Regions from separate parts of the Pseudoalteromonas sp. NZS127 genome, predicted to be linked through region 2. Evidence: predicted binding sites of a transcription regulator. Region 2 holds the regulator's gene; each other region holds the start of a gene.

Region 1 (11,159 bases), on a different contig from region 2:
ATAACCACTTTACCGCCGGTCATGTATTCACAACCGTGATCCCCCACACCTTCAACAACGGCTGTTGCGCCCGAGTTACGTACACAAAAACGCTCCCCCGCTATACCGCGTATAAAGGCGCTACCAGAAGTTGCTCCAAAAAAGGCCACATTACCAATGAGGATATTTTCACTAGCAGCAAACTTAGCTTGTTTACTAGGGTACACCACTAAATTTGCGCCAGAGAGTCCTTTACCAAAGTAGTCGTTGGCATCGCCTTCAAGTTCAAAACGTAAACCCCTGGTTGAAAAACAACCAAAGCTTTGCCCCGCTGAGCCGTTAAACTTAACCTTAATAGTATCTTGCGGTAAGCCATCTGCATGGTACTTTTTAGAGATTTCGTTAGAGATCATCGCCCCTATGGTTCTGTCGGTGTTAATCACATCGTATTCAAGCGCCACACTTTGCCCAGACTCTAGTGCCGCTTGAGCATCTTTGATCATTTTGCGATCGATAATGTCGTCGATTAAATGCTTTTGCTTTATTGATTGATACAGAGTTTCGTTTTCAGCGCATTCTGCTTTGTGTAATAGTGGAGTTAAGTCAACGCCTTGGTATTTCCAATGGTCAACATCTTTGCGCTGCGTAAGGCACTGAGTTTGGCCCACCATTTCTTCAATACTTCTAAAGCCAAGCTCAGCCATAATTTCGCGTAAACCTTCTGCCATCATGGTAAAAAAGTTAACTAAAATATCGGCACGACCAGTAAACTTGTCGCGCAGGCCTTTATCTTGTGTGGCAATACCAACTGGGCAGGTATTTAAATGACACTTACGCATCATAATACATCCCTCAACCACCAATGCTGTGGTAGCCATGCCGTACTCTTCTGCACCAAGCAGCGTTGCAATGGCTAAGTCGCGTGGCGTTTTAAGTTGCCCATCGGTTTGTACCGTAATACGGCTACGCAGTTTATTACGCACCAAAGTTTGATGCGTTTCAGCCAAACCCAGTTCCCACGGTAAGCCCGTATGTTTAATTGAGCTCAGTGGTGACGCACCGGTGCCGCCATCGTGGCCCGCAATCAGTACCACATCGGCATAGGCTTTTGCCACACCCGATGCAACCGTACCTACACCCGCTTCTGATACTAATTTAACGTTAATGCGCGCGTCGCGGTTGGCGTTTTTAAGATCGAAAATAAGTTGCGATAAATCTTCAATAGAATAAATATCATGGTGTGGCGGCGGCGAAATTAAGCCCACCCCTGGCGTAGAGCCACGAGTTTTACCTATCCATGCATCTACTTTATCGCCGGGTAATTGCCCACCTTCGCCCGGTTTAGCGCCCTGCGCCATTTTTATTTGTAGCTCATCGGCATTCGCTAAATAATGGCTAGTAACACCAAAACGACCCGAAGCCACTTGTTTAATTCGCGAATTCATCGAATCGCCATTTTCAAGCGGTGTATAACGAATTGGGTCTTCGCCGCCCTCACCGCTGTTACTTTTACCGCCAATGCGGTTCATAGCTATAGCTAAAGTAGTGTGTGCTTCCCACGAAATTGAGCCAAACGACATAGCACCCGAGGCAAAGCGTTTAAAAATGTTGGCAACCGGTTCCACTTCGCTCAAGGCAATAGCAGGACGATCGCTATTCAATTGTAATAAACCCCGTAAGGTAAAGGCTTCTTTACTTTGATCGTCCACCGTTTTTGCATACTGCTTAAACTGCTCAACATTATTACTGGCTGTTGAATGCTGCAGTAAGCGAATTACCGTGGGATTAAATAAGTGCCGTTCACCATCATGACGCCACGAGTATTCTCCGCCCGTAGGCAGTAGTTTATCTATAGCAATGCGGTTGGCCTCAGGGAAACCCTCACGGTGGCGTAATAGCGCCTCTTGGGCAATTTGATCTAGGCTTAAGCCTTCAATACGGCTAACCGTACCGGTAAAGTACTGATCAATAACCTCAGAGTTAATGCCCAAGGCTTCAAAAACTTGCGCACCTAAATACGACTGTAGCGTTGAAATACCCATTTTAGAGAAGGTTTTCAACAAGCCGCTGCCTACCGCTTTGGTGTATTTTTGGGTAATTTGTTCATTTGTTAAGTTAGTATCAAGTACGCCTTCATCACGTAAACCATACATGCTCTCTAGGGCTAAATACGGGTTAACTGCCGCAGCGCCATAACCAATAACAGTAGCAAAATGATGCGTTTCGCGTATATCACCCGACTCCAAAATTATATCGGCAGATGAGCGTAGTTTTTCACGAATTAAATAGTGATGCACCGCTGCTGTTGCCAATACCGAAGGTATAGCAACATGGTCGCTGTCTACGCCACGGTCACTTAAAATGAGTATTTCATAATCATCTTCAACGGCATTTTTGGCATATAAACAAATACGATCCAGTGCTCTTTTTAGTGCACCTGGCCCACCGCTGGCTTTAAAAGTAATGTCGATCGTTTTAGCTTGAAGATGATTGTTATCTATATACTGTAGTTTGCGTAATTGCTCATTGGTCAATACAGGCTGTTCTATTTCAACCTTATGGCAATGCCCAGGTGTTTCATCGAGCAAGTTAAGTGAGCGGCCAATATAACCGCGCAACGACATAACCAACTCTTCACGAATAGGGTCGATGGGTGGGTTGGTTACTTGCGCAAATAACTGCTTAAAATAATGTGATAATTGTTGCGGGCGATGCGACAGCACTGCAAGCGGCGTGTCGGTACCCATAGCGCCTAGTGGCTCTTTAGCCGTACCAACCATACCCGCCAGTACTAGGTTAAGATCTTCGCTGGTGTAACCAAATGCTTTTTGTATTTTTCGCAGCTCTGCCAATGGCGGCTGGGCAAAAGACGCGCTAGGAACGGGTAAATTGTCTAATTCAATTTTGTTTTCAGCTAACCAACGAGCATACGGCTGAGCCGAGCTAACGTGTTGTTTTACTTCGTCATCACTAATAATGCGACCTTGCTCTAAGTCAGCAATAAATATTTTACCCGGTTGCAAACGCCCTTTTTCAACAACCGTTGATTGATCAACGCACAATGCACCGGTTTCAGAGCCCATCACTAGCGTGCCATCTTCGGTTAACAAGTAACGCGAAGGGCGCAAACCATTACGGTCAAGTGTTGCACCAATAACGTTGCCATCGGTAAACGATAACGATGCTGGGCCATCCCAAGGCTCCATAATACACGCATAGTATTCATAAAATGCGCGCTTGGTGGCATCCATATTGGTTTGTGTTTGCCATGCTTCTGGCACCATCATCATCATTACTTGCGCCAAAGACCGCCCGCTGAGCACTAATAGCTCAATAGCCATATCAAGATTAGCCGAATCTGAGTTATCGTTATTACACACCGGATTTAACATATTCAATTCAGCATCGCTAAAATTAACCGAGCTAAACAATGCCTCACGAGCATTCATCCAGTTAATATTACCGCGTACCGTATTAATTTCACCATTGTGGGCTATATAACGAAACGGCTGCGCGCGGCGCCAAGCAGGAAAAGTGTTGGTTGAAAAACGAGAATGAAACATCGCCATTCCCGAAATAGTACGCTCGTCTTGCAGATCAAGGTAATACTGGCGCACTTGCTCGGTAGTAAACTGGCCTTTATAAACAATTTTGGTAGATGACATTGAGGTTACATAAAATTCGTCACGTTCGGTGAAATCTAAACCATTAATTTTATGCGAGGTGTATTTACGCAGCACAAACAGCTTACGTTCAAATTCTTGTGCGCTTAGCGCTTGCGGCTTAGCAATAAACACTTGCTCAATATTTGGCTCGCTTTCAAATGAAGCCGCGCCTAACATAGAGTTATCGCCCGGAACATCCCGATACCCTATTAAGGTTAAACCCAGTTCGGCAATATTTTGATTTAGTATTTTTTTACACGCGTCGCTAAGTGCTTTATCGCGCGGGAAAAAAATCATCCCCACACCATAGTTTAAGGCGCTTGGCAGCGTCCACCCTAGCTTTGCGGTTTCTTGACGGAAAAACTCATGAGGAATTTGAATAAGAATACCAGCACCATCACCACTTTTAACGTCAAACCCTGTTCCACCACGATGTTCCATGCAGCTGAGCATGGTGAGTGCATTTTCGATAATATCGTGTGACTTTTTACCCTTAAGGTTAGCGACAAAGCCAATGCCGCAACTGTCATGTTCAAATTCAGCGCGATAAAGACCTTGGGATTTTTTGCTCATATCATTCATTACTTATTCCTATTTCATCAGCCTATTGCTATCAGCTAAATTGTGCTTACTAATTAAGTCATATATTTTTATATACTCGAGGTATGCGCTTATCTCATTCAAAAAATCGTTAAAATGCCTAAAACAGCCACTGTAAAATCTTTTTGAATTTGTATAGTGCAGTATTTATTAGTGAAAACTTTAATCAAAGGGGGATAAAAACTAGCCGTAAAATAACGCTGAGTCAACTAAGAAATGAATATACATTCAGATTATATGAATATATATAGTCTAAAATAGTTATTAACAGCCCATTTACACTGCATTTAATAACTATGCCTTATGTTTTAAAAAAGCGCATAGTTGATTTGGATGGGTTTGGTCTTTTTAGTTATAAAAGTGCACCACTAAGGCCTGAGGGGCGAAACTAAGGGAGGATTGGTGCATCTTTAAAAAGTAAATAAGCAATAACATTTTTATAATAATTAAAGCGCAGCTGCAATTAATTACTACAAAACAATATTCACGCTAATGGCAGCGCAAAAAAATAAGCTTACCCTAAAACAGTAAGTCGCAGTTATGCAAAGGCCAAACAGTGAGTTTGGCTAGGTCTCACCTAAAAACTTAAGCTTAGAATATGTGGTTTCAATCTGCAAAACTCACTTTACCCATAGTAACGCCTGCAATTCCTTGGGCTTTATTATCAAGGTGTAGCTGCTCACCGGCTAAGCATTCGTTAGCTAAAATAGCAAAAAGTACCGCTTCTTTCGCGTCGGGATCAACCCCTAATGCGTGAGTATTTTTAAAACCTTTTATGGCCGGACAAAGCGTTACTAAATGTTGCATTAAGAGTAAATTGTGAATGCCGCCGCCACTGGCATACACCACACTATTGGGCGCCATTTTTACACACGTATTTAGCGCATTGGCAATAACCTCTGCGGTAAAGCGGTTTAAGGTGGCCATTACGTCTTGATGACTTAACTTTTGGGTATTTGAAGCCTGTTGCGCAGCCTCTAAATAAGCCAGATTAAACACTTCAGGGCCAGTAGTTTTTGGCATTTTTAGGGTTAAAAAATGATTGTCGCAAAGCGCTGTTAGTAACGCAGTATTAATAACGCCCGCTTTCGCTATCGCAGCGTTTTCATCGTAATGCATGTTATTAAAATAACGCTGCACATAGGCATCCATAATGGTATTACATGGGCCAATGTCAGAGCTAAATACTGCGTTGCTATCGCCATTTTGGGGTAAAAAAGTGAGGTTAGCTATACCGCCCATATTGAGCAAAATACGGTTTTCGTCAGAGCTTGAAAAAAACAAATAATCACCATACACGGCAAGTGGTGCGCCCTCGCCGCCTGCTGCTATATGCTTTTGCCTAAAATCGCCAATGGTAGTAATACCTGTAGTAACGGCTATTTGGTCGCTGTCGCCAATTTGTAAAGTGCCATTGTTAAAATCGTTATACTGATGCTGGCTTTTAGGACAGTGGTAAATAGTTTGTCCGTGGCTGGCTATTACATCTATATTGGCTGGGTTTACCTGCCAGCTGTTTAAACACTGATTAACCATGTCGCCATGTAATTTACCAACCCAAGGGTGCAGTAACGTAAGGTATTCTAAGTTGCATTCACGCTTGGCAAATACCTGCTTTATTTTTGTTTTATAATCATCGCTATAATCAACCGTAGTAAACTTTAAAACCTCAATTTGGGTATGCACACCCGCGGCAGTTATTTTACATAAGGCAACATCAAGTCCATCTAACGAGGTACCACTCATTAGGCCTATAATTAATCGGCTTGGCTTTAACGCACTGTTATAAAGCTTACTAATGTGTGGGTGCATAATAATTTCGCATCTATTGTTGTTGAGTTAATAGCATTCATTTTAGAATAGTTTAAATAAAAGTTATAGCGCTATAAAAATCAGTTAATCCACTTATAAACTCACCTTAGAGTAAATACTCACACCTTGGGGTTGATTTTTTAACCGTGTGCCCAAAACTCCTGTATTAAGATATACATACTTAACCTGAGCTCTGGTTAAGAGATTTACTAACGTATTGAATCATCGTTATATTTGATTTTTATTTTCTCTAGCCAGAGGTTTTCAGTGAAAACAAGGCGAATTTACGCGTCAATAGCTGGCCTATTGCAAGTAAATTCAACGCAGTTAGCGCTGAAAATAGCTGCTTGAGATAAGTTTATTATCCGGAGCTCAGGTTTCTTACTACTTATCTGCGCATTATTGTTTAGTTTCAACTTTGCTTTAAACACAAACTAAAACATTCAGATCAAAGTAGTTCACTCATCTATTGGAGATTTTATATGTCAGTAACCAGTCGACAACTCACGTTAGCATCACGCCCACACGGTGCTCCTACCGATGAAAACTTTGCATTAAAAACACTAGAGCTGCCGCCATTAAAAAATGGTGAAGTATTACTGCGTACTATTTACTTATCCCTTGACCCTTACATGCGTGGCCGCATGAGCGACGCTAAATCGTATGCCGACCCAGTAAATGTTGGCGACGTGATGGTTGGGGCAACTGTATGCCAAGTTCAAGAGTCTAAAAACGACTCCTTTAGCGAAGGCGAATGGGTATTGGCTTACACTGGCTGGCAAGACTACGCTATTAGCAACGGCGAAGGGTTAATGCAATTAGGCAAAGAGCCTGCTAATCCTTCGTATGCACTAGGTATTATGGGAATGCCGGGCTTTACCGCTTATATGGGATTACTTGATATTGGTGCACCTAAAGCAGGTGAAACCGTGGTCGTTGCTGCAGCAACAGGCCCTGTGGGCGCTACCGTTGGCCAAATTGCAAAAATTAAAGGCTGTAGAGTCGTCGGCGTTGCCGGTGGCAGTGAAAAATGTAAGCACGCAGTAGAAGTATTAGGTTTTGATGCCTGTATTGATCACAAAGCAGATGATTTTGCACAGCAACTTGAACAAGCCTGTGATAACGGTATTGATGTTTATTATGAAAATGTGGGCGGTAAGGTATTCGACGCCGTATTGCCACTTCTCAATACATCAGCACGCGTACCTGTGTGTGGTTTAGTGTCGCAGTATAACGCAACTAGCTTACCAGAAGGCCCTGATCGTTTGGGTATGCTAATGGGGCAAATTCTCTCTAAGCGTATTAAAATGCAAGGCTTTATTATTTTTGACGATTATGGCCATCGTTATGATGAGTTTGCAACCGCTATGCAGCAATGGCTACAAGATGGAAAAATTCAATACCGCGAACATATGGTAGAAGGCATCGAAAATACCATTACTGCCTTTAACGATATGATCAGCGGAAAAAACTTCGGCAAAACCGTAGTTAAAATTAACAGCCCACTTTAAATTTAATGCGTTGCTGTCTATATAAAGTAGCAACGCAACAAGGATTACTATGATCAAGCTACATCATTTAAATAAATCACGCTCAAAACGTATTATCTGGTTACTAGAAGAATTAGCCGTAGATTATGAAATAGTTGCTTACCAACGTAATAAAGACACTTTTTTAGCCCCAGATGAACTTAAACATATTCATCAGCTTGGTAAGTCGCCGGTGATAGAAGATGATGGGATTATTGTTGCCGAGTCGGGCGCAATTACCGATTACCTCATTACTAAATACGGTAACGGAAAGTTTGCGCCTAAAGCAGGCACTAGCGATTATGTTGATTATCAGCAATGGCTACACTTTGCCGAAAGCTCAGCTATTTTACCGCTGCTGCTTAAAATGTTTGTATTAAAAGATGGCGCTAAAACCCAGTTTTTAGAAGGTTACGCCGACGCCGAAACAGCTAAAGTAATAAGCTACTTTAACGATCGCCTAGCAGGCAAACGTTACTTAGTAGGCGATACCCTAACCGGCGCCGATTTTATGATGTCGTTTATTGTCGAAATTGTTAAAAACTCAGGTCAACTAGCGCACTTTAAAAACCTAGTTAAGTACGATGAGCAATTACAAAGCCATGAAAAATTTCATACCGCACAAGAGCTTGAAGCTAAATACGATTAATAATCGGCTGCTATTAGTTTTATAGTTATACCAATTACATTAAATTAGTACACATTTAAAAAGGGCCTTGGGCCCTTTTTACGTTTGCTGTAATAATTTAAATTCCGCCTAGCTCGCGCTCGGTAATACACTCATCCGACGCCATTTCAAATTCGCGACACACTAACGGGCGGTTTTCGTAAATAGAACACATGAGTGTGTTGCGATCGAGGGCTTGGCACCAGCCATCATCGGCACGTTTCATTACTTCGCTGCCCCATTTATCGTATTCAATATAATGAAATGGCACACCGGTATCTGTCACTATGCGTACTTCTAATTGGCAGCAACAGGCTTGGCAATTAGCACACGTAACAGGCTCTGGGGTGGTGGTGAGGTTTTTAACCGGAATAACAATTTGAGGCATAGTGGCTTAATAAAATAAAGTAAGCCACTAGGATACACCAACTAAGCTCAAATCGGCAGAGTAAATCTATCTCTAGGGGCTATTTTAAAGGCTAACTAGGTTAAATTTAGCTAATATTATGCTAGCTGACGCGCCAGTAATTTCGCTTTAATATCACTGTAGCGCATCGCTTCACACAGCGCAAAACCACTCAATTGGCGCACTTTATTGCGTGCAAATAAAGGCACGCTCATGCCCGCTAAAAAGCGACATTGGGTTTCTATACCTACGTTATTAATGCCTTTACTGGCTAGGTGCTGTAAAAACTCATCTACTTTTTGATAAATTACACTCTCATCAACAACATCTGCTTGCACTGAATATTCAAGCTTAACACTGTGGCCTCTGCATACTGAGCAATGGCCGCATTGCTGGGGCGCATTTTGATCGTCAAAATAACGGGCAAGGTTGTAGCTTAAACAGCTTTGCAACTCAAAAAAGCGTACCAATGCAGCTATACGTTTTATTTCGGCTTGTTCTTTATCGGTAAAGTAATCATGCAGTTGCTGCGCAAGTTCAGGGTTGTTTATCACCTCACTATGCACTTTATACACTTGGGTAATACGTTTGGTTTCTAGGGTAATAAGCTGCTTTTCGGCTAAGTAGTCAAGCGCCGCAACCACTCGTTTTCGATCGACTTGCGCGGCTTGTGTCAGGCTATCAAAATTAAGCGTGCCCCATACTTTTTTAAAATCGGTATGGCTAAATATTTGCGTTAAAAATGCTTGGCGCTGCTCATCAAACTGGCCTAGCAACTCGTTTTTATCAACCAAAAACTTATATTTAAAATCGGCGTAGTAAGCGTATTGCGGCGTAATTGCACCTTGCATTTCTAGCTGTACTAACAAAGTTTTAAGCGCAAGTTGCCTAATATTACTGTCGCTTGAAAGGCTATATTCTTGCATTTCCCATTGCTGCTGCGAGCTGTGGTTTTGACGAATATCGTTAATTACATGCTCAATACCGCTTAGCTCTGGGGTGTCGCCATACACAAAGTTCTCTACAGTATTTAACCCATCAAGGTTGGCTAAGGTAAAACACTGTGACGGGTTACCATCGCGCCCTGCTCGGCCTATTTCTTGGCTGTAGTTTTCAATCGATTTAGGTAAGTCGTAATGAATAACAAAGCGAATATCGGCTTTATCTACGCCCATTCCAAAAGCAATCGTAGCCACTACTACATTAATTTTACCACCCATAAAGTCATCTTGAATTTGCCATCTAAGTGTATCTTCAAGCCCAGCATGATACGCCACCGCTTGCAGTCCTTGATTGCTTAGCATATTAGCCACTTGTTCGGCACTTTGCTGCAAGGTAACATACACAATACCTGGGCCATTTTGTGCGCTAATAATGTTAGCAAGCTCGGTATTTTTATCCGCCGTTTTTACACTCAGCACACTTAAGTCTAAATTAGCGCGGTAAAAACCGGTTTGTACAATGCATTCTGGGGCAATGGCAAAGCGCTCGGCCATATCGCGCTTTACTTTTTTAGTCGCGGTGGCGGTTAATAATAATACCAGCGGAATATTAAGCTCTTCACGGTAGCGTGGTAGTTTTAAGTAGTCGGGTCTAAAGTTGTGTCCCCACTCAGAAATACAGTGCGCTTCGTCAACAACCAACATAGACACTGCTATTTGATTAATAAACTCTCTAAAACGCTCGTTCTTAAAGCGTTCAACCGACACCATTAACACTTTAATTTTACCGCTGCGAACATCGTTCATTACTGTGCTGCTTTGCATTTGGTCTTGGCTCGAATCAAGGCTGGCAGCATAAATACCTTTGCTGTTTAAAAAGCTAATTTGATCTTTCATCAATGCCAATAATGGCGACACCACTAAGGTTAAATGTGGTAAATGCAACGCGGTTAATTGATAACACAAAGACTTACCCGAGCCGGTGGGAAATATAGCCAACGACGATTGCCCATTTAACAGCTGCTCTATGGTTTGCTGCTGCCCGCCTCTAAACTGATTAAAGCCAAAGTGTTGCTCAAGTGATTGAATTAATGAAGGGGTCATAAAATATCCTGTTTAAATATTTCCCTCAAAAGGAAAAATATTCCTACACGGTAAAACCTAAGTAAGTATAAAGATACACACTATTTAGCTTTAAAAGTGTGAGTATAACTTATTCATTATTTTTTGCTGACACATCCTTTATTTAGGCGCAGAATATAGCCATATAAATAACGAGTTTAGCCTTTGCCAAAATAACTTGATTCATACCCAAGTAACCTCAAAAAAATAATTCTACATAGATTATTTGGGTATATTATTTTTAAAGGCAGCGTTATGAATATTACCACACCTAAAATCGTCGTTATTGGCGGTGGGGCTGGCGGATTAGAGCTTGCAACCCAACTAGGACATAAACTAGGAAAGAAAAAACACGCAGACATACTACTCATAGATAAAAACCGCACCCACATATGGAAGCCGTTACTGCACGAAGTAGCGACCGGTTCTATTGACCCA
Region 2 (11,159 bases):
TTGCCACAGTAAGCTACTTTGCTGTAAGCACCTTAACCACTGCCGTATACGATACTTGGTTTGGTTATTACTCGTTAACCGCTGCAGCTAAAATATCGGGCGTGATGTTATTACTATTGTTTTTAGCCTTAATGGCGGAGCGCTTTAGTCGCCGTAATCAAGCGGTGTTTGAGCGTCAGTCGGGTATAAATAGTGAAGCGCTTTATATATTAAAAGGCAAGTCGGCTTGGCTGGCAACGCTATTTTGCAGTGTGATTTTAATTGTTGCCTTTGTTATACCTATCGCAGTGTTAATAAAGTACGCCATTGTTTATTTTGATCAAGCATGGAGTAGTGAGTTTTTTAGCTATGCGTGGCAAAGTTTAAAGGTAGCTATAGTAGTAAGCGTAGTAACGCTGTTACTTAGTGTATTAGTGGTGTTTTATCAACGTATAGCCAAGCAAAATTATCCACTTATTCCGGGGCGATTAGCTAGCACCGGCTACGCTTTACCAGGAACAGTACTGGCTATTGCGGTGCTATTACCGCTTACGCTGTTAGAAAATACGGTAAACCGTGTGCTTGAGCCATACGACTTAAATATAGGCTTGTTACTCACTGGCAGTGTATTTACCATTATTTTTGCTTATGTAGTGCGTTTTTACGCAGTAGCACATGGCGCGATTGAGTCGAGCTTTTTACGCATTAGCCCCTCTCTCGATATGGCAAGCCAATCTATGGGCAAAAGCCAAGGCCATACGTTACGTTTGGTGCATTTACCCCTACTTAGACGCGGGTTGCTTACTGCGGCTTTGCTGGTGTTTATTGAATGCATGAAAGAGCTACCTACGGCTTTGTTACTTAGGCCGTTTAATTTTGAAAGCTTAGCTACGCATGTGTTTCAGTATGTGAGTGATGAGCAATTAGAGCTGGCTTCTATATCGGCATTATTTATTGTGCTGGTTGGATTTATCCCTTTGTATTTTATTAACCGTTCTATGGAGCAACGTAGTTAAATGAGTAGTTTGATTTTACAAGGCGTGAGCTATCAATATAACGGTACTAAGGTTATTCACGAGCTAAATTTAACCATAGGTAAAAACGAAATAGTGTGTTTGTTAGGTGCCAGTGGTTGTGGCAAAACCACCACCTTAAAAGCAATTGCAGGGCTAATAGAAACGCAACAAGGAAGCGTGTTTATCGATGGCAAGCTGGTGAGTAACGCCAATACATTTATCTCGCCAGAGCATCGTAATATTGGCATGATGTTTCAAGATTATGCGTTATTCCCGCATTTAACCGTGGCACATAATATTGCTTTTGGCTTAAATAAAATGAGTAAAGAGCAAAAGCAACAGCGCGTTGATGAAATGCTTAAGCTGGTGCATTTAGTTGGCTGCGCCGACAGGTATCCGCATCAGTTATCGGGTGGGCAACAACAGCGGGTGGCGATTGCGCGTGCACTTGCTTACAAACCAAGTTTACTATTACTTGATGAGCCGTTTTCGAATATAGACACTCAAGTACGCTTTGAATTAATTGCCGATATTCGCCGCATAATTAAAACTCAACAAGTGTCGGCAGTATTTGTTACCCACTCAAAGGAAGAGGCTTTTGCATTTGCAGACACGCTGGCTATTATGCACCAGGGTAAAATAGCTCAGCAGGGCACCCCAGAACAGCTTTTTGCTAAACCAAGCTCAAAGGAGGTTGCAGAGTTTCTGGGTCAGGGCATATACTTAAGCGCAGAAGTGTTAACAGCAACTGAATATAAAACCGCTTTTGGCCTAGTTGAGTCGGTTATTGCGCACCAGCATCAGGCTAATATAGGAAAAATATATGTGCGTCCTCATCAAATAGAGCTAATGAGCGACAATAAAAAAGATAGCCATAGTGAACGCGCCACCATATTAAGCAGTCGTTTTATTGGTTCGGCTTATGTTTACACTGTAGTTATTGCACAACAAGAAATAGAAGTTGCAGCGCAATATGGCCAGTCATTTGTTCAAAATGAGCAGGTTATAATAAAAATAAAACCTCACACGGTGAATTTTTTCGAATCATAAATTAATTTGTTATTCGCTGTGTTTATCTATTTATAAGCTAAGGAATATCAATGGCACAAGCGCAATCAGGGATTTGTGCTGAAGCAAACTTACACGGTTTGCATTTATTTTTTAATGTGTTTGATGGCCAAGATGAGTCATTACGTACAAAGCTCAAGCAAGTAAGCGCTATTGAGGAAGAGTTTAGCGATCAGTTTTCTGAATCTATGCTTTCTTGTATGGTGGCTATTGGTGCACAGTATTGGCCGCATATTTTGCCAGAGTATATCCCCAGTGAACTACAAAGCTTTCCTAATATAAATCATAATGAACACGCAATGAGCGTGCAGCCGTGTGATTTGTTTGTGCAAATACGTTCAGACCGCGAAGACGTTAATCATTTATTTGCACTGCAAATTTTAAAGTTATTTGCACCAGATGTAGAGCTGGTGGAACAAATTCGTAATTTTAGATTTTTAGATGGTCGCGATTTCAATGGTTTTATTTATGGTGGCAAAATGCCGCATGGCCGACAAAAGCGGGCAACGGCGTTAATAAATAAACCAGGTAGCTTTGAGGATCAAGGCAGTTATATTCATGTGCAACGTTATAAGCACGATCTAAGCGTATGGCAGCATCTATCGCTAGATGAGCAAGAGCAAATAATAGGTCGCACTCGCTTAGATAACACTCTTATAGCCCCAGCGCTTGAAACCAGCCATGCACAACGCAGTGAATTAAAAGATGAGCAAGGCCAGCCAATATTACTTAATCAAGGCATGCCTTATGGCGATGTTTACGAGCAAGGAATGCTGTCAATTACTTGCTCGGCCAGTGGAACCGCATTTGAACAGGTATTAAAAAGTCGTTTAGGTGAGGGGGAGTGCTATGATCATTGGCTTGATTTTACTCAAGCCGATATGGGGTCTGCGTTTTTTGCACCGTCAGTTGGGTTTTTAAAACAGTTATAACGCATGTTTTAAATACTAAACCGTATCAAATAAAATACGTACCCGCTCTAGGGTTAAGTCTATTTCAGATATTTTAGCTGGGGCAATAAAAATAGTGTCGTCGCCAGCTATAGTACCTAACACGCCATCGGCTTTACCTAATGAGTCAAGTAAACGCGCAATAAGCTGAGCCGCGCCTGGACTGGTACGGATAATAATCATCATTTCGTTATGCATTATATCAATAACAAGCTGGCGCAACGGGCTTTTTGCTGTGGGTACGCCCATTTCTGCTGGCAAGCAATACACCATTTCTTGTTTGGCATTGCGCGTTCGTACCGCGCCAAACTTACTAAGCATGCGCGACACTTTACTTTGGCTTATATTGTCAAAACCTTGCTCTTTTAACGAATCTACTATATCGCCTTGAGAACCAAAGTTTTCTTCTTTTAAAAGCGCTTTAAATGCTTTTACTAACGCTTCCTGTTTGTCTTGTGGTTGCATAGTTTTTATTTGCTTTTTATTATCCATGCCGCAAATTCTACACAAAAACGAATAATTATGCAGCAGTTGTTTATTTAACTTGCCAGTTTACTGTATTCAGGCCAAATGTTTTTACAACTATGGTCTAAAATATTACGAAAATAGGCAGGATAAATTTGTTTTTAGTCGCTAATTTCTTTATCTTAGAGCCATAAATATTTCCTACCTCAAATCACGGAGAATTCCAATGAAAGTTGCTGTATTAGGTGCTGCAGGCGGTATCGGTCAAGCGTTGTCTTTATTATTAAAAACAGGCTTACCAGCTGGTTCTGAATTATCACTATATGATGTTGCACCAGTAGTTCCAGGTGTTGCGGTTGATTTATCTCATATCCCTACAGCGGTTAAAGTAGCTGGCTTTGGCGCTGATGCGTTAAATGAAGCGCTTAAAGATGCTGATATCGTACTTATTCCTGCTGGCATGCCACGTAAGCCAGGTATGGATCGTGCAGATTTATTTAATGTAAATGCTGGTATCATCAAAACATTAGCAGAAGGCATAGTTGCAAGTTGTCCTAAAGCATTAGTAGGTATTATTACTAACCCAGTAAACGGCACTGTACCAATTGTTGCTGAAGTATTTAAAAAAGCAGGTACTTACGACGCTAAACGCGTATTTGGTATTACTACGCTTGACGTTATTCGTTCAGAAGCATTTGTTGCTGAACTTAAAGGCGTAGACGTAGCAACTGTTAAAGTTCCTGTAATCGGTGGCCACTCAGGTACTACTATTTTACCTCTACTTTCTCAAGTTGAAGGCGTGAGCTTTACAGATGAAGAAGTTGCAGCACTTACTCCACGTATCCAAAATGCGGGTACTGAAGTTGTAAATGCTAAAGCGGGTGGCGGTTCAGCTACTTTATCAATGGGTGCAGCAGCAGCTCGTTTTTGTATGTCTTTAGTTAAAGGCCTACAAGGTGAAGACGTTGTAGATTACGCGTACGTTGCTGTTGAAAATGGCGATGCGGAGTACTTTGCACACCCAGTACGTTTAGGTAAAAACGGCGTAGAAGAAATTCTTTCTTACGGCGAACTAAGCGCATTTGAAACAAAAGCAAAAAATGACATGCTTGAAACACTGAAAAAAGACATCAAAGAAGGTGTTGATTTCATGGCGTAATAGCCAAAATCAAGTGACAAAAAAGCCTGCGTTTGCAGGCTTTTTTATTGCTCGGAATTTAGCTAACCTGCACCCAGGTTAGCTACACATAAAGGCAGTAAAGTTAGTGATCGCGATCAACTGCAATACGGGCAAGGCTCACAAGTGCTTTTTTATATTCAGACTCAGCTAAAAAGTCTAAGCAAGCAATGGCTTTGTCGGCTTCAAGTTCGGCCTTTTGCATCGTAAATTCAAGCGCATTGGTTTGTTTAAGTGCCGCTAAAATTTCTTCAAGATGATCCATGCCATTACTGTGCTCTATAGCGTCACGGATCAGCTGTGTTTGCTGCTCATTACCATGTTGCATTGCATAAATAAGCGGCAGAGTTGGTTTCCCTTCGGCTAAATCATCACCAATATTTTTACCTAATTGATCTGCATCTGCGTTGTAATCAAGTACGTCATCAACGAGCTGAAACGCAGTACCTAAATGCATGCCGTATAGGTTAAGCGCATCAAGCGTGGCTTGGTTTTGCTCAGTAATAATGGCCGCAAGGCCTGTCGCGGCTTCAAATAGCTTAGCGGTTTTAGAGTAAATAACCTGCATATAACTCGCTTCAGTGGTGTCGGGGTCATTACAGTTCATTAACTGTAATACTTCACCTTCAGCAATAATGTTAGTTGCATCTGCAAGCACTTGCATTACCTGCATTTTACCAAGGCCAACCATAAGCTGAAATGAACGAGTGTAAATAAAGTCGCCCACTAATACGCTGGCAGCATTACCAAACTCAGCATTTGCTGTAGGCGTGCCTCGGCGTAAGTTAGATTCATCAACAACATCATCATGTAATAGTGTTGCGGTATGAATAAACTCAACAATAGTTGCAAGTGTAATATGATCTTTACCCTGATAACCCAATGCTCTGGCCGCTAGTATTGCCAACATTGGGCGCACGCGCTTGCCGCCACTGTTTACAATATACAAGCCAAGTTGGTTAACTAACGCCACATCTGAGCGCATTTGCGCATGTATAAGTTGATTGACGTCATTCATATCGTTTTCGATTAACGCCTGGATAGCTTTTATATCCATTGATCTCCGAGCCAATTTTTATGTGTGAACGGCGCAGATTGTACAACAAAAAAAGCACTAGCTCGATATTTTGTGACGATTCCCTGAAAAAACACGGTTAACATCGCTAATTAGCACTTAAATACGAGAGATAGCTGATTAATTAGCGTACAAAGCGTGCTGTAATTTATGTTTATTTATTATCCGTTGGAGTGTGTGTTTAGCTAAGGCAAATTATTTTCACTAATCGTGAAAAAGCGCTTGGCAAAAGGGCTATTTAATATAAAATAGGGGAAATATTGAATTGCTCTCAATGCAGCTACTTTTTATTCATTTTAATTACAAAATAGGCTTGCTAGTTATTACGCCGTAGCGTAAACTTCGCGCCCTATCGAAGAATATTTTAGTTGCGTCGATTTGAGGGCGCACAGACGGAGTTAATTATGTACGCGGTTTTCCAAAGTGGTGGTAAACAGCATCGTGTGACTGAAGGTCAAACGATTCGTCTTGAAAAATTAGACGTTGAAACTGGTGCAGCAGTAGAATTTGATTCAGTACTTTTAGTTGCTGATGGTGAGAAAATCGAGATTGGTGTACCGTTCGTAAACGGTAGTAAGATAACAGCTGAGGTTGTTTCACATGGTCGCGGTGAGAAGATTAAGGTTGTTAAATTTAGACGCCGTAAGCATTCTCGTAAGCAAATGGGCCATCGTCAATGGTTCACAGAAGTTAAAATCACTGGCATTAGCGCTTAATTAGAGGTACTTAGAAATGGCACATAAAAAAGCAGCTGGTAGTACTCGTAACGGTCGCGATTCAGAAAGCAAACGCCTAGGTGTTAAGCGTTTTGGTGGCGAATCAGTTCTAGCGGGTAGCATCATTGTTCGTCAGCGTGGAACTCGTTTCCACCCTGGTACAAACGTAGGTATCGGTAAAGACCACACTATCTTCGCAAAAGCAGATGGTAAAGTTCAGTTTGAACAAAAAGGTCCTTTAAACCGTAAATACGTAACTATCGTAACTGAGTAATCAGTAAGATAGTTAAAAAACCCCGCCTTTGCGGGGTTTTTTGTTTTCATTATTTTACAATATATACCCAAGCCTGCAATTATACCTATGGGTTTAAGTAGCGGGCTCTTTAACGAAGTTATAGAGCGATCTAATTCGTAAAATGGTTCAAATATTTATGCCAATTGGTATTAAGTTGGCTTGGGTATATAATAGTGTTATTAACAAGCCAATCCCTAAAGTGAGTAATCATGAAGTTTGTAGATGAAGTAGAAATTCGCGTAGAAGCTGGAGACGGTGGCGCCGGTATCGTGTCTTTCCGTCGTGAAAAATATATCCCAGAAGGTGGGCCTGACGGTGGTGACGGTGGTGACGGTGGTAGTGTTTATCTACAAGCGGATGAAAACTTAAATACCTTAATTGATTACCAATTTGAACGCTTCCATAGAGCAGATCGCGGTACTAATGGCCGCAGCCGTAACTGTACGGGTAAAAAGTCTGACGATTTAATTATTATGGTACCTGTAGGTACACGTATTATGGACGTTGATACGCAAGAGGGATTAGGGGATTTAACCCAACATGGCCAAAAGATTTTGGTGGCAAAAGGCGGTTTCCATGGCTTAGGAAATGCGCGTTTTAAATCAAGTACAAACCGTGCTCCGCGTCAAAAAACCTTAGGGACAGAAGGTGAAGTACGCAACCTTAAACTAGAGTTATTGTTACTAGCAGATGTAGGCTTATTAGGTTTGCCAAATGCAGGTAAGTCTACCTTTATCCGTAGTGTATCGGCAGCAAAACCAAAAGTAGCAGATTACCCATTTACGACGCTTATTCCAAATTTAGGTGTGGTACGTCCTGAAGCTAATAAATCATTTGTTATCGCTGATATACCAGGCTTAATTGAAGGCGCATCGGATGGTGCTGGTTTAGGTATTCAATTTTTGAAACACCTAGAGCGCTGTAGAATATTACTGCATATTATTGATGTAATGCCAGTTGATGGCTCAAATCCAGTTGATAATGCATTTGCGATTGTTAATGAGTTACATCAGTACAGTCCTAAATTAGCAGAAAAGCCGCGCTGGTTGGTATTTAATAAAATAGATTTATTACCAGCTGACGAAGCAAAAGCTTTATGTGAAAAAATTGCACAAGAGCTAGGCGAAACTGAAAATATTTACAGCATTTCTGCTATTAATAAATCAAATACTCAACCACTAATTCATGACGTAATGACATTGCTTGAAAGCATGCCAAAAGAGAAATTCGTTGAAGCAACAGACGAAGAAGTTGAGTTTAAGTGGGACACCTATCATCAAAAAGCTGCTAAAAAGAGCGACGATGATGATGATTGGGATGAGTGGAATGAAGATGATTACGACGTAGAAGTTGTGTACGAACGTTAATTATAATTAATTACATATAAAAGGAGCTTATGCTCCTTTTTCTTTGTTTAATAATAAATACTGGATAATTAGTGTGATAATTTCAATGATTGCTGCAATGGCAAATAACCGTGTAATTGGCCTTAATAATACAATGCCTTGGCATTTACCTGGAGACTTACAGCATTTTAAAAAAGTAACCACAGGTAAACCTGTGATTATGGGGCGCAAAACATTTGAGTCTATTGGACGGCCTTTACCTGGGCGTCGTAATATTATTATTACCCGTAATAGCCAGTATCAAGCAACTGGAATAGAAATTGTTACAACGCCAGAGGCCGCGTTAAATTTAGTTGCTGATGTGGAAGAGGTGATGATCATTGGTGGTGGAAATATTTATCAACAATTTTTAGAAAGTGCACAAAGACTTTATTTAACCTTTATAGACTTAGATGTTGAAGGTGACACTCAGTTTCCTGATTACGAAAAAGTGGCAACCTGGCAGGTTAAAGATGAAATACAAATGGCTGCGGATGAAAAAAATCAATATAGTCATAAGTTTGTAACTTTATATAAAAACCCTTAACATTATTGCGAAATACTGAGCATATTGGTACAATATTAACTAATCCAATAGGAATAAAGTATTGTAAAAAGGGTTTTCCATGATTAAGTTATCAAAGCTAGTTGTTATTACTGCGCTTGCAGCCGGTTCGTTTGTATATACTGCCCCTGCACAAGCAGATGATCAGTTAGCGATTTCTATCTGTGAGTATATTGCAGCGGATGATAAAAATCGTTTACGTAGTAAGCTTAAAAGCGCACGAGTGAAAGTTCGCAATATATACGACGCAGTATTTTGTAATGGTAATAATTTATTACGACATGCAGTGGCAAGTAACGCACTAGATAGTGGCGAATATATAGTTAAAAACCTATCTAAAAGCTCACTAGAAGATGGCGCTGATGTATCATGGGCTGAATCGAACGGTCATTCAGGATCGCCCTTAATTGCGATAATTAAAGAGCGCGCAGGTCTTTAATTTTACAATAAATACGATTAAACCACGTTTTATACGTGGTTTTTTTACGCCTGTATTTTTATAAATAATTTTATATAACACAGCACTATTTTAGTGTTGTAATCCCCCCTTTTAACACAAACGCCAACCTTATTAAAAACATAACCCTTTTTACTTATTAACTTACTTATTGTGTTGAAATGAACTTATAGCCGACTCTATAGGTGCTGAAGTTAAAGTAACCTAGGAATAGCCACACAAAATAACTCATTGTTTTTATTTGGGTTAACATTCTTGTTGTTGCTTTGACAGCTCATGAATTTAATACGATTGTTAGTATTTGCCATTAAACTGTCATAAATAGTCAATATTCTACGCGCATATGATTTTAGGGATTTATTTATGCGCGCCTCTACATTTACCCGCTTACTGGCTGTTTTGTTAACTCTCGCAAGTGTTTTATTAGCTATGACTCTACTTTGGGCCAGTCAAACTTTTCTAAAACTAGAGCAGCAAGACAGTGCATATAGACAGCTTAAAAATACGATTATGGTTGATCTAGCGAGCTATCTAAGTAATTACTTAGCACAAGGCGATAGCCAATACTTAACACAAGCCTCAAGTTTAATCTCGCAAGTAGAGCAAAAACAGTTAACGCTATTACCAGCAGCTCTTAAATCACAACTTACTGAGCAGTTAATTACTCTAAATAATGATATAAACGGTAAATATAGAGCCTTGGGTAAGCTCTCTGGTAACGAAACGGCTTTACTTGATAATGCGCTAAGGCAAATGGCTGGTTCGGCATCCTCGTTAATTAATTATGCGCGCTCAGCTTCGGATAATAGTAACAACACGCTTAGTTATTATAAATTGGCCAATGAGTATTATAGTGAAGTGATTAACTTATCATTATTTAGTTATCAACTGGTGCTAGATTATCAGCAGAGTGTAGAGCAGAGTTTGCAACAAAGCGTGAAAAATTTAAATGTATTAGCAGCAAAAATAGAGCAGCTACCAAACTTAGGTGTGATGGATAAAGTAGATGAGTATAGTTTATTTATTGACGAGCAAAGTGAAGATTTAGCTACTGATATTAAATCAGAATTAAGTAGTTGGCCAAATCGCTATCCTCGGGATTTAACCAGTACATTAACTCAGGCACAACAACGACAGACGGGGGCCGATGAATTGCGCACGCAGCTTAGTAATTTATCTAAAACAGTGATAAATGCAGAGCAAGCACTAAAAACACAACAAGATAATTTAAAGCAGCAAGTATTTTGGGTGTTTTGTGTTGCTATTAGTGGGCTAGTTATACTTGCTGGCGGTGTTTATATTGTTCAGCGTAATCTGGTACTTAATCCTCTTCGACGGTTGCGCGACGGATTTGCATTTTTAATTGAAACGAATGAGCTTAAAAATATTGTCAGTAATAACCCAAAAACTGAAGTTGGGGAAATAGCCCAATACTTTAATCAGCTAATTGAACGCCAGCGCATAGAAGCACAAGAGCGAGCGCAAATGCTAAAAGTAGTGAATGCTTTTATGCAGCAAATGAGTAAACACTTACAGACGATTGAGCAACAAACTACTACGAGTTATGGGCAAGTGGAACAGAATCAGTATTTACTAACCGATATTCAGCAGATTGGAGAGCAAGTTAATGATATTAATACACAAGTAGCTGATAACGCACAAAGTACCTTTAGTGCCATGGAACAAAGCTTAGGATTTGCGCAAAGTATGTTAAGTGCGAGTGCCGATACACAGGCACGGGTTGAACGCAGTATACAAAGCTTACAAGAGCTACTTAATGGTGTTGAAGGCGTAAGTAAAATTATAGAAGTAATACGTAATATTGCAGATCAAACCAACTTACTTGCGCTAAATGCAGCAATAGAATCAGCTAGGGCAGGTGAGCATGGTCGCGGCTTTGCAGTAGTGGCTGATGAAGTTAGGCAATTGGCACTGCAAACGCAAGGCTCGCTGAGCGAGATAAATGGGCAGCTCACCATACTGAGTGAAAACTCACGGCTAGTTGCTACGC
Region 3 (11,159 bases), on a different contig from region 2:
ACACAGTAATACTTTTAAGCCTCTACCGGCGGCGTCAGCCGCAATACCAGTGCCATTAACGCCACCGCCAATAACCAGTAAGTCATATTCATTATCGAGTGATTTCACTGAATACCTCTTTATTAATTTAAGCGATGGCATATCAATAGCCAATAACACTATCGCATTAGCAGTCGTCTTTTGTCGCGTTATTTGAAAGCGTGACCTGTGCTATACAGTGCTGCCATTTTGCGTATAAATCGTTACGTTCATCTATGTTCATGGTTGGCTCAAAACGACGGTCGCATTGCCACATAGTAGCTAATTGCTCCGTTGACTGATAAACCCCAGTTTGCAGCCCTGCTAAATAGGCAACTCCCAGAGAAGTTGTTTCTGTTAGCGCTGGGCGTTCCACACTGGCGCCTAAAATATTAGCTAAAAACTGCATGGCCCAATTGTTTTTTGCCATGCCACCGTCCACGCGCAAAATACTTGGACGCAGGCCATCACCTTCCATGGCTTTTTGTAAATCTTTGGTTTGATAGCCAACAGACTGCAGCGCCGCTGCTACTATAGTGCTAATGCCCGAATCACGGGTTAAACCTAAAATAGCACCACGGGCATTGGCATCCCAGTATGGGGCGCCTAAACCGGTAAACGAAGGCACTAAAAATACGCCGTGATCCAGTGGCACGTCTTTGACCATAGCTTCGCTGTCGCCAGCATGTTCAAGTAGCTTTAAGCCCTCAACAATCCATTGCATAGTGGCACCCGCCATAAAAATACTGCCCTCTATAGCGTAGGTCACTCTACCATTGAGCCTGTAAGCCACAGTAGTTAATAAGCGGTTATTAGAGGTGAGGGCTTTATCGCCCGTATTAAGCATTAAAAAACAGCCCGTTCCGTAGGTGCTTTTAGCCATGCCTTCTTTAAAGCAAGCTTGGCCGATTAATGCGGCTTGCTGATCCCCCGCCATGGCGCAAATTTTAATCGGTGCACCAAAAAGTTCACTGCTGGTACTGCCAAACTCGGCTGCGCTGTCCATCACTTCTGGAAGCATAGAGTGTGGAATATTAAACTGCGTTAGTAACTCTTCATCCCAACATTGCTGATGTATATTAAATAATAGTGTACGTGAGGCGTTGGTGGCATCAGTACGGTGCACTTTACCAGCAGTTAAATGCCACAGTAAATAACTGTCAACTGTACCAAATGCTAGCTCACCGGCTTGCGCTTGTTGCTGTGCACCGGCAACATTATCTAAAATCCAGCGAATTTTAGTGGCTGAAAAATACGGATCTAATAATAGTCCGCTTTTATCGCTAATTTTTTTACTGAGTTTATCGCTACGTATTTGCTCGCAATACTCGCTGGTACGGCGATCTTGCCACACAATGGCATTATAAATTGGTTGGCCAGTCTTTTTATTCCATACTAAAGTGGTTTCGCGCTGATTAGTGATACCAATGGCAATAACCTGCTCGGCTGTAACCTGGTTATTAGCCAGTACTGTTTTACAGGTACTTAGTACGGTTTGTAAAATATCGTTAGGGTCGTGCTCAACCCAGCCATTATTGGGAAAGTGCTGCGGGAATGTTTGCTGAGCAGTATCAACTACCTTGGCATCTTTGGTAAATAAAATAGCCCGAGAGCTGGTAGTTCCTTGATCAATCGAGAGTATGTATTTAGACATAAGCTTAACGTTATTTATCTTAGATACAGATAGCTTGTCTGCAAGTTAAATTAATAGCAATGCTTTTTAAATATTTGGAAGGGCTGTTATAGCTATACCGTTGCAATTTATGCCAAGGGTGGGTGGCAGCGTATATGAGGGAAAGGTTAAAGAGCCCATAAGTCAGAGGGCTCTTAAATACAATGGCTATAAATTGCGCTTAGCTGGCTTTTAACAGCTGTTGATGTAACCAATCTTTCAATACCACACGGTCATGTTTTAATTGCAGCATTGCTTCGTCATCAATAGGCGCGTCTTGCAGCTCTAAGGTACGAATTTCTTTATCAAGCGCATTATATTTTTTGGCTTTATCTGCAAACTCTGGATCATTGCTATTGAGTTTTTTAATGGTACTTAAGTGCTCAGGAAAGTCTTGAGTTAATGAATGATCTTCGCCTAACATAGGTACTCCTTAACGGTGCGTGTAATAAATGTGTTTTAAAAATAACACGCTTAGGGTTTAGTTAAATTCAGATTGCATGGGTATTTATGTACGCCATAATATTAGAGCTGGGGGTTGCTTGAGTATAAATCAACATAGAGCCGTTATTAATTATTATTACGGAAATACTTATATATCACTATACAAAGCACTGACACTCAAAGATGCTTAAGTTAGAATACAAAATGCAACAACTCCTCGCAAACAATAACTACTTTGAGTGCTTTATTACATGCTTTTAATGATCGACAATTACGACTCGTTTACCTATAACTTGGTACAGTACTTTCAGCGTTTAGATCAAGAGGTGCTGGTTAAACGCAACGACCAAATAACGCTTAGCCAAATTAAGCAGTTAAACCCACAACACATTGTAATATCACCTGGTCCTAAAAGCCCAAGCGAAGCGGGTATTTCACTAAGTATTGTTGAGCAATTAAAAGGGCAGTATCCTATTTTAGGAATTTGCTTAGGGCATCAAACTATTGCTCAAGCCCTAGGAGCCAAGGTCGTGCGTGCTAAAAAAGTAATGCACGGTAAAACATCGCCAATTTACCATAGTGATCAAGGAGTATTTAAAGGCTTAGCTAAGCCTTTAACGGTATGTCGGTATCATTCTTTAATTGTTGAGGCGCAGTCGCTGCCTAAAGAGTTGCAAGTAACAGCCTGGACCCAAACCCACCAAGGTGAGTTTGACGAAATTATGGGATTATTACATACAGACTTGGCACTTGAAGGTGTACAATTTCATCCGGAAGCTATTTTAACTGAGCAAGGTTTAGCGTTACTTGATAACTTTTTAACTCGCTTCTAAGCTTATAGTATTAAGTAAATATCATTACATTAAAGACAGAGAGCCATGACCGAAATAGTGCAGCAACCGCGTATTGTTAAAATGCTTAATCAACGAGCACATGATTTGCTGCTTGGTCATAACTTTGCTCATCAACAAATTGGCTTTATTCATACGCTAGAAATGGACTATGGCGAACCACTAAAGCAACGCACATTACTTGAAGTAGAGGTTGCCGCTCAGCAAAAGCGCAAGCTAAAAAGTACCGCGCATCATAAATATCGTGCAGCAGCGAGCGAGCAACTGCATAAAGCAATAGAAAAAATGATGTCTGAGCAGCTTAGCGATATAGACAGTGTTATTCAAAACACCATAGGTGTAGAGGATAACGTATGTGCCATGTTAGATATTTTAGCCACAAAAAGTGCATCGGTTGGGCGTTTAGAGCCCTTAGTTAACGACCTAAGCTGGCTTGGCAGAGAGTTAGTTACTTTAGTAAACTTGCCTTATTATCGTAATCAGCGCAGCAAAAATACCGCTGTGAAAGTAGATAGCCCCGCTTTAGCGCTGCGTTATATTGGCCTAGATAACTTACAGCTAGTAGTGCCAACTTTTGCAGTGCGCCATTGGATGCCTTATAGCACAGAGCCTTTTTCGTTACTAAAAAGGCGCTTAAAAGAAAGCGCCATGGCGAATGCTATTGCGGCACAAAAAATTGCTGAAGTTAACGAAGTTAACCCAAGCCATGCCTTTACTTTAGGAATGTTATTAAACGTGGGGCAAATAGCCTTAGTGCGTTTATATTTAAAAGTGTTTGAGCAAATTTGGCAGCGAAAAGTGCAGTTTGCTCGCACCACAGCTAATAAAGACTTACATACTGCATTGCTGGAGCTAAAACCAGACCCTTTATTTTTAACCACCTTACTGAGCGAACAGTCGTTGGCTATTAGCGCTAAAATAATTGAAAAAATGGCCTTTAAGTATTTGCCGTTTAATAGCGTCATGCAGCAACTTGTTAATGGGGTAGAAAAAGGCGATACAGCGCTGCCTTTAACGCAGGTAATGTTAAAAGCACGATGTTACTCTCAGTACTTAACGCTAAAACAGCATCAGCTAGTTGAACCGGATGAAACGCTTAGTTGGTTTTCGTACTTTAAGTTCACCAAAAAAGAGCTAAAAGCACTCCAAGCAAGCAATTTTAATAATCTTGCTATTCAAATTGATTAAATTTGTTAATTTTTTTGCGACTATCCATTCACTTTTTATTATCTCTTTTCAATACATTTCCCCGTTTAAAGTGAGGCGCGCTCGTTGTTCAGGCGCTTTATTGGCTAAAAACGAGCTGCATAAAGCAAGCAAATAGTTATTCACTATCTATGAAATTATATCTCAAGCCCTTTATTATCAAGGGTTACATGAAAGTTTTTGAAGAGACATAATCAATGTTTTCTGAAATAATAAGCGTCTGAAAATTGAACCACACAGCCCTTTTTATGCAAATATCGCTATACTGAGTTTGCTAAAAAACACATATGCTACAGGTTACCACACAGCTATTTACGGCTTTGTGATGTACACAATTAAGAGGAAATAAAATGACAGTCAATCGCGAATTATTTGATCACGTAATGGTTCCTAACTACGCACCTTCAAGCGTAATTCCAGTTCGAGGCGAAGGCTCTCGCGTATGGGATCAACAAGGTCGAGAGTTTATCGACTTTGCTGGTGGTATTGCCGTTAACTGTCTTGGCCATTGTCACCCTGCATTAGTAGGCGCATTAAAAGAGCAAGGCGAAAAGCTTTGGCATCTATCAAATGTAATGACCAACGAGCCAGCATTACGCTTAGCTAAAAAAATGGTTGATGCAACCTTTGCCGAAAAAGTTTACTTTGCCAACTCAGGCGCAGAAGCAAACGAAGCAGCACTTAAATTAGCGCGTCGTTTTGCCCTTGATCAATTTGGCGCAGAAAAGTCACAAATCATCGCATTCAACAAAGGTTTCCACGGCCGTACATTCTTTACCGTAACTGTTGGTGGCCAAGCGGCATACTCAGATGGTTTTGGTCCTAAGCCAGGCGACATTGTACATTGTGATTACAACGACCTAGCTGCATTTGAAGCACTTATTAGCGACAAAACATGTGCCGTTATGATGGAGCCACTTCAAGGCGAAGGCGGTATTGTTTCGCCAACTGACGAATTTGCACAAGGCGTTCGTGATTTATGTACTAAACATAATGCACTGCTTATTTTTGATGAAGTGCAAACAGGTGTTGGCCGTACAGGTAATTTATACGCATACCAAGGTTTAAACGTTGTTCCTGACATTTTAACTACGGCTAAAGCATTGGGCGGCGGCTTTCCTATTGGCGCTATGATCACCACAACTGAAATTGCACAGCATCTTAAAGTAGGTACGCATGGTTCTACTTATGGTGGTAACCCATTAGCGTGTGCCGTTGCCGAAGCAGCATTCGATACTGTAAATACTCCAGAAGTACTTGCTGGTGTAACAGCAAAAGCAGCATTATTTAACCAACTACTAACTGCAATTAACGATAAATACCACGTGTTTAGCGAAATTCGCGGCCAAGGTTTATTAATTGGTGCAGTAGTAAGCGAGCAATACAAAGGTCGTGCAAAAGAGTTTTTAGTGGCAGGTACTGAGCACGGTCTTATGTCATTAGTTGCCGGTGCTGACGTGGTTCGTTTTACACCATCATTAGTTATCCCAGAAGCCGACATTCGCGAAGGTATGGCACGCTTTGAAAAAGCAGTAGCCAGTGTTGTAAGCGCTTAATAGCCAAACAATATCTATTAAGGGCAAACTTAGTTTGCCCTCTAATTTTAATTTACCGTTATATTATAAGGGAGTAAGCGGGTTTATGATGATCCTTCGCCCAATCCAACAAAGTGACTACCCTGCATTAGTGAAAATAGCCCACGAATCGGGTCATGGCTTTACTTCTTTACCTAATAATGAAAAGTTATTGCAAAAGAAAATAGATCATTCGGTTAGCTCATTTGCAAAAGCTGCCACCGAGCCGGGCGACGAAGGTTATTTATTTGTACTAGAGGACACCGAAACCGGTGAAGTAGTTGGCACCTCAGGTATAGAAGCCGCTGTTGGCTTAGATGATGCATTTTATCACTATCATTTAAGTAAAGTGATTCATTCCTCACGCACTCTAAACGTATATAAAGCAGTTGATATTTTAACGCTTTGTAACGACTACACCGGCGCTACAGAGCTATGTACATTATTTTTGAAAGACGCATACCGTAAAAACTGTAACGGTAAATTACTTTCAAAATCGCGTTTTATGTTTATTAAACAGCATCAGCAGCGCTTTGCACAAACCGTCATTGCAGAAATGCGCGGTGTGTCTGACGACAACGGCAGCAGCCCATTTTGGCAATGGCTAGAAGAGCACTTTTTCTCAATGGACTTTCCAACTGCCGACTATTTAACAGGCATAGGTCAAAAAGTATTTATTGCTGAATTAATGCCTAAGTACCCAATTTACGTTAATTTGCTCAGCAAAAATGCGCAAGCTGTTATTGGTAAAGTACACGACAACACACGGCCAGCAATTGAGCTATTAAAAAGTGAAGGTTTTACCTTTAATGGGTATGTCGATATTTTTGATGCCGGCCCCACAGTTGAAGCAAAAGTAGATAACATTGCCACCATTCGCAATGCTAAACACTTTAAAGTTGAAATAGGTGAACCAAGTGGCGACACCATGGTGTTATTAGCCAACGAACAGCTTACAGATTTTAGAGCAACTGTAGTACCTATGACGTTTGATGAGCGCATGAGCAGCATAGTAATAACGCAACAAGTAGCCGATGCACTGTATTTACAAGCGGGCGATAGCGTAAGCGCAACCACGATTTAATTTAGGAGAAAGTACAATGACTCATCCTGCACAATTTATTAATGGTCAATGGTCAGAAGGCCAAGGAACCGAATTTAGTTCAGTAAACCCGGCCAATAACAATGTTATTTTCCAAGCAAACTCAGCAACTGCAGAGCAAGTAGATGCCGCAGTTAGCGCAGCGCGCGAAGCATTTTATGCTTGGGCTGATAAAACATTTGCTGAACGTTTAGAAATAGTTAAAGCATTCGCAGCGCAGTTAAAAGAAAACAGCGAAGAGCTAGCCATTACTATTGCTCAAGAAACAGGTAAGCCACTGTGGGAAACTCGCACTGAAGCGGGTGCTATGGTTGGTAAAATTGCCATTTCTGAAAAAGCATTTTTAGAGCGCACTGGCGACGTAGAAAACGCAATGCCACTAGGGCGTGCAATGATCCGCCACAAACCACACGGTGTTGTAGCAGTATTTGGTCCGTATAACTTTCCGGGGCATTTACCTAATGGCCACATAGTGCCAGCGCTTTTAGCCGGTAACACGGTTATATTTAAACCGTCTGAGCTTACGCCTAAAGTGGCCGAGCTTACGCTTAAACTGTGGGAAAAAGCAGGTTTACCAGCGGGTGTAATTAACCTTGTACAAGGTGAAGTAGCAACGGGTAAAGCACTTGCTGCTCACAAAGGTATTGATGGCTTATTCTTTACGGGTTCTTCGCGCACAGGTCATATTTTACATGAACAGTTTGCGGGTCAGCCGGGTAAAATTTTAGCGCTTGAAATGGGTGGCAATAACCCACTTATTATTACCGACGTTGAAGATACTAAAGCAGTAGTGCACGATATTATTCAATCTGCGTTTATCTCAAGTGGCCAGCGTTGTACCTGTGCACGTAAATTGTTTTTACCAACAGGTAGCAAAGGTGATGTAATACTGGAGCGTTTAATTACCGCAACTAAAGCGATTAAAGTAGGTAACTATGACGATGCAGATCAGCCATTTATGGGCTCAATGATCTCATCAGCTGCCGCTGCCGGTATGATTAAAGCGCAAAGCGAACTGGTTGAGCTTGGCGCTCAAGTATTAGTAGAGCTTGAGCATACAGCTAATACTGGTTTTGTAACGCCAGGTATTATTGAGTGTACAAATATTAGTGACTTCCCAGATGAAGAGCATTTTGGACCACTTTTAAAAGTATTCCGCTTTGACGATTTTGACCAAGCAATTGATAAAGCCAACGATACAAGCTTTGGTTTATCAGCTGGTTTACTTAGCGACAGTGCAGCCGACTACGAGCACTTTTTACGCCGTATTCGCGCCGGTATTGTTAACTGGAACCGCCCAATTACTGGTGCATCAAGTGCTGCACCGTTTGGTGGTATTGGCGCATCGGGTAATCACAGAGCCAGCGCGTATTACGCTGCAGATTACTGTGCATACCCAGTAGCATCAGTAGAGCTTGAAAAAGTTGCTATGCCAGCGACATTAAGCCCAGGCTTAAAAATAGACTAAAATTACTACTAAATAATTATAAAAGCAGCTTCGGCTGCTTTTTTTGTATTAGCTATGTCACTAAGCTAGTAATTATTACTGCTTTCTGCTTAAATTACTGAATTAATTATTTTTAAGGTATACGTATAATGGTTTTAAATAGGCAAGGGTACGACGATTTAATTATGTACCTAACTCAAAACTTAGCTTTATTTGAGAAGCCGGGTGAAATAAAACCAGGTGCTCCTACGATTATGGAATTAATCGAAGATGTGATTGCACAAAACGTAATGCTCATATGTCAGCAGCACACAGAGCTCACTACAGAGCAGCGTAGCCAAATTGTACGTGAAGTCGATGGCATAGTTTACGATTTACAAGAAGTCCTCAGTAGCATCACCTCGCGGCCTGTTACGGTAGAGCAACACGCGTTTATTGATGAGTTTGGTGGTTTGGTTAAAAACCTATTTGATAACGCAGTTTCTTAGCTTTCAACCCTTCTATACTTTCCGGTAGCACGCTTTAAATGCGCTGACGGTTTAACCACCCTTGCATAAATTTAAGTGCCTTGATCAAGCTCATTTATATTATTGCTGAGCGCTCACTTATTAAAGCTGATTGGTATACAATCAAGAAAATAATTTTTGAGGTATAACAATGCAAGCAAATGTAAAATGGGTTGAAGGTAATACCTTTATTGGTCGCTCTAATTCAAATCATAATGTTGTATTTGATGGCGGTAGCGACAGTGCTGCACCAAGCCCTATGGAAATGGTATTAATGTCAATCGGCTGTTGTTCATCGGTTGATGTAGTGAGCATTTTAAAAAAAGCAAAACAAGATTTTAGCAACGTAGAAGTACAGTTAACGGCAGAGCGCGCCGAAACTGCCCCACGAGTATTTACCAAAGTTAATTTACACTTTGTGGCAACGGGCAATAATGTGTCTGAAAAGCACCTTGCACGCGCTGTTTCACTCTCTGCTGAAAAGTATTGCTCGGTTGCATTAATGCTTGATAAAACAGTAAAAATTACGCATAGCCACGAAGTTGTGCAAGATCAAGTAAAATAACGCTTTTTCCATGAGTAAAATTCGTATAAAATCCGCGAACTTTTATTCTGCTAGAGCAGATTTCACTAATTTATAGGTTGGTTTATTATGAACAAACCCTTCGATAAACTTAAACTCCATGGTTTTAATAATTTAACTAAAAGTTTAAGCTTTAGTATTTACGACATTTGCTATGCAAAGACCGAGCAACAACGTAAAGAATATATTGAATATATCGATGAGCAGTACAGTGCAGATAGACTAACCGACATTTTAGGTGAAGTTGTTGATATTATAGGTGCTAACATTTTAAATGTAGCGCGCCAAGATTACGAACCGCAAGGTGCAAGCGTAACTATTTTGGTTTCAGAAGAGCCGGTAGAAGAGCAGCAAAATTACGATGCTGACGAAGCGCCAGGCCCATTACCAGATTCAGTGGTTGCTCATTTAGATAAAAGCCATATTTGTGTACACACGTACCCAGAAGCTCACCCTGATGACGGTATTTGTACTTTTCGCGCCGATATTGAAGTGTCAACTTGTGGTATAATATCGCCACTTAAAGCGTTAAACTTCCTTATTCATAGCCTAGAGTCAGACGTAGTAACAATTGACTACCGCGTACGTGGTTTTACCCGCGACATAAACGGCGTTAAACACTACATTGACCATGCAATTAGCTCAATTCAAAACTTCATGACAGAAGATACCAAAGAAGCGTACCAAATGATGGACGTGAACGTGTATCAAGAAAACCTGTTCCACACCAAAATGATGTTAAAAGAGACTGATTTAAATACCTATTTATTCGGCCTTTCTACGGATGATTTGTCAGATGAAGAAGAGGAAGAAATTCGCTCTAAACTGACCCGTGAAATGCAAGAAATATTCTATGGCCGTAACTTGCCAGACCTAGATTAAATAGCAAAATATAGTCAATAAAAATGGCGCTCAATGAGCGCCATTTTTTTGTGTTAAAAAACTATAAAAAGCTTATAGCTAGTATATTTAGTATTATTTAAGCATGCTGTAAAGCAAAGCCATTACTGCCATTGAGCCAACCGCTAATATAAATAAGGTGCTTAAACGATTACGATGCTTGTGCAATGCCGGTACTTTATACACAGCAATCATGGGCATAATAAATAAAATCATCGCAATGATAGGGCCAGATAACTGATCCATCATATCGAGTATGCTTGGGTTTTTAACCGCGCAAAACCAAATAGCAAAGAACATTAGTACAGCACCTACCTTATCGGCAACTTTAGCGCTTATGTTCGATTGCTTAGTCACCAAGCCAGTAAAGCTTTCGCGTGCACCCAAAAAGTGCCCTAAAAATGACGACATAATCGCAATAAACGCCACCAATGGGCCAAGCGTAGCAATAAACGAATTGTCAGTAATGTTGGCAAGGTACGATAAAACCGACACATTCGCCGCTTTTGCCGCCGCCATTTGCTCGCCAGTTAGTGACAACACACACGAAAACACAAACAGCAATACAAAGGTAATTAACAGCAAGCTGGTACGCTTTAATATCGCCTCAGACTTAGCAACCGCTTTATTACCATAATGACCGCGTTGTACGTTAACAAAGCTCGAAATAGCCGCTGCGTGGCTAAACGAAAACACAATAATAGGAATCGACAACCACAATGTTTTACCAAAACTACCCACTTCTGGCAGCGCCATATTCGGCATTTGCCAACTAGGGATTAAATACAAGGATAAAAAAAACAATATGCCCACAAGCGGATAAACTAAAATAGCAAAAGCGCGAAGCATCAGCTTT

Evidence for each region. The regulator ArgR, encoded in region 2, controls arginine synthesis, uptake and breakdown. The targets are predictions, from matches to a motif close to ANTGAATANNTATTCANT.
Region 1: gltB (glutamate synthase large subunit) is a predicted target of ArgR. The motif match lies at 4,460-4,477, and genes of this name have one in related genera.
Region 3: I6E78_RS10190 (aspartate aminotransferase family protein) is a predicted target of ArgR. The motif match lies at 4,301-4,318, and genes of this name have one in related genera.

Annotation. Positions count from the first base shown of each region.
Region 1 covers NZ_JADYWN010000008.1:49,286-60,444, forward strand. The annotation lists gene gltB (glutamate synthase large subunit) at 1-4,226, opposite strand, end outside; gene I6E78_RS09415 (anhydro-N-acetylmuramic acid kinase) at 4,851-6,056, opposite strand; gene I6E78_RS09420 (NADP-dependent oxidoreductase) at 6,539-7,567, shown strand; gene I6E78_RS09425 (glutathione S-transferase family protein) at 7,617-8,234, shown strand; gene I6E78_RS09430 (YkgJ family cysteine cluster protein) at 8,332-8,640, opposite strand; gene I6E78_RS09435 (RecQ family ATP-dependent DNA helicase) at 8,757-10,703, opposite strand; gene I6E78_RS09440 (NAD(P)/FAD-dependent oxidoreductase) at 10,977-11,159, shown strand, end outside.
Region 2 covers NZ_JADYWN010000001.1:250,736-261,894, reverse strand. The annotation lists gene I6E78_RS01245 (ABC transporter permease) at 1-995, shown strand, start outside; gene I6E78_RS01240 (ABC transporter ATP-binding protein) at 996-2,045, shown strand; gene I6E78_RS01235 (Dyp-type peroxidase) at 2,096-2,995, shown strand; gene argR (transcriptional regulator ArgR) at 3,011-3,478, opposite strand; gene mdh (malate dehydrogenase) at 3,705-4,637, shown strand; gene ispB (octaprenyl diphosphate synthase) at 4,741-5,712, opposite strand; gene rplU (50S ribosomal protein L21) at 6,135-6,446, shown strand; gene rpmA (50S ribosomal protein L27) at 6,463-6,720, shown strand; gene cgtA (Obg family GTPase CgtA) at 6,951-8,108, shown strand; gene folA (type 3 dihydrofolate reductase) at 8,182-8,673, shown strand; gene I6E78_RS01195 (DUF3718 domain-containing protein) at 8,753-9,130, shown strand; gene I6E78_RS01190 (methyl-accepting chemotaxis protein) at 9,512-11,159, shown strand, end outside.
Region 3 covers NZ_JADYWN010000009.1:75,024-86,182, forward strand. The annotation lists partial or broken gene glpD (glycerol-3-phosphate dehydrogenase) at 1-108, opposite strand, end outside; gene glpK (glycerol kinase GlpK) at 167-1,672, opposite strand; gene I6E78_RS10175 (YdcH family protein) at 1,872-2,114, opposite strand; gene I6E78_RS10180 (anthranilate synthase component II) at 2,386-2,967, shown strand; gene I6E78_RS10185 (HDOD domain-containing protein) at 3,013-4,173, shown strand; gene I6E78_RS10190 (aspartate aminotransferase family protein) at 4,542-5,747, shown strand; gene astA (arginine N-succinyltransferase) at 5,833-6,849, shown strand; gene astD (succinylglutamate-semialdehyde dehydrogenase) at 6,866-8,335, shown strand; gene I6E78_RS10205 (DUF3802 family protein) at 8,464-8,802, shown strand; gene I6E78_RS10210 (OsmC family protein) at 8,972-9,385, shown strand; gene speD (adenosylmethionine decarboxylase) at 9,473-10,285, shown strand; gene I6E78_RS10220 (aromatic amino acid transport family protein) at 10,379-11,159, opposite strand, start outside.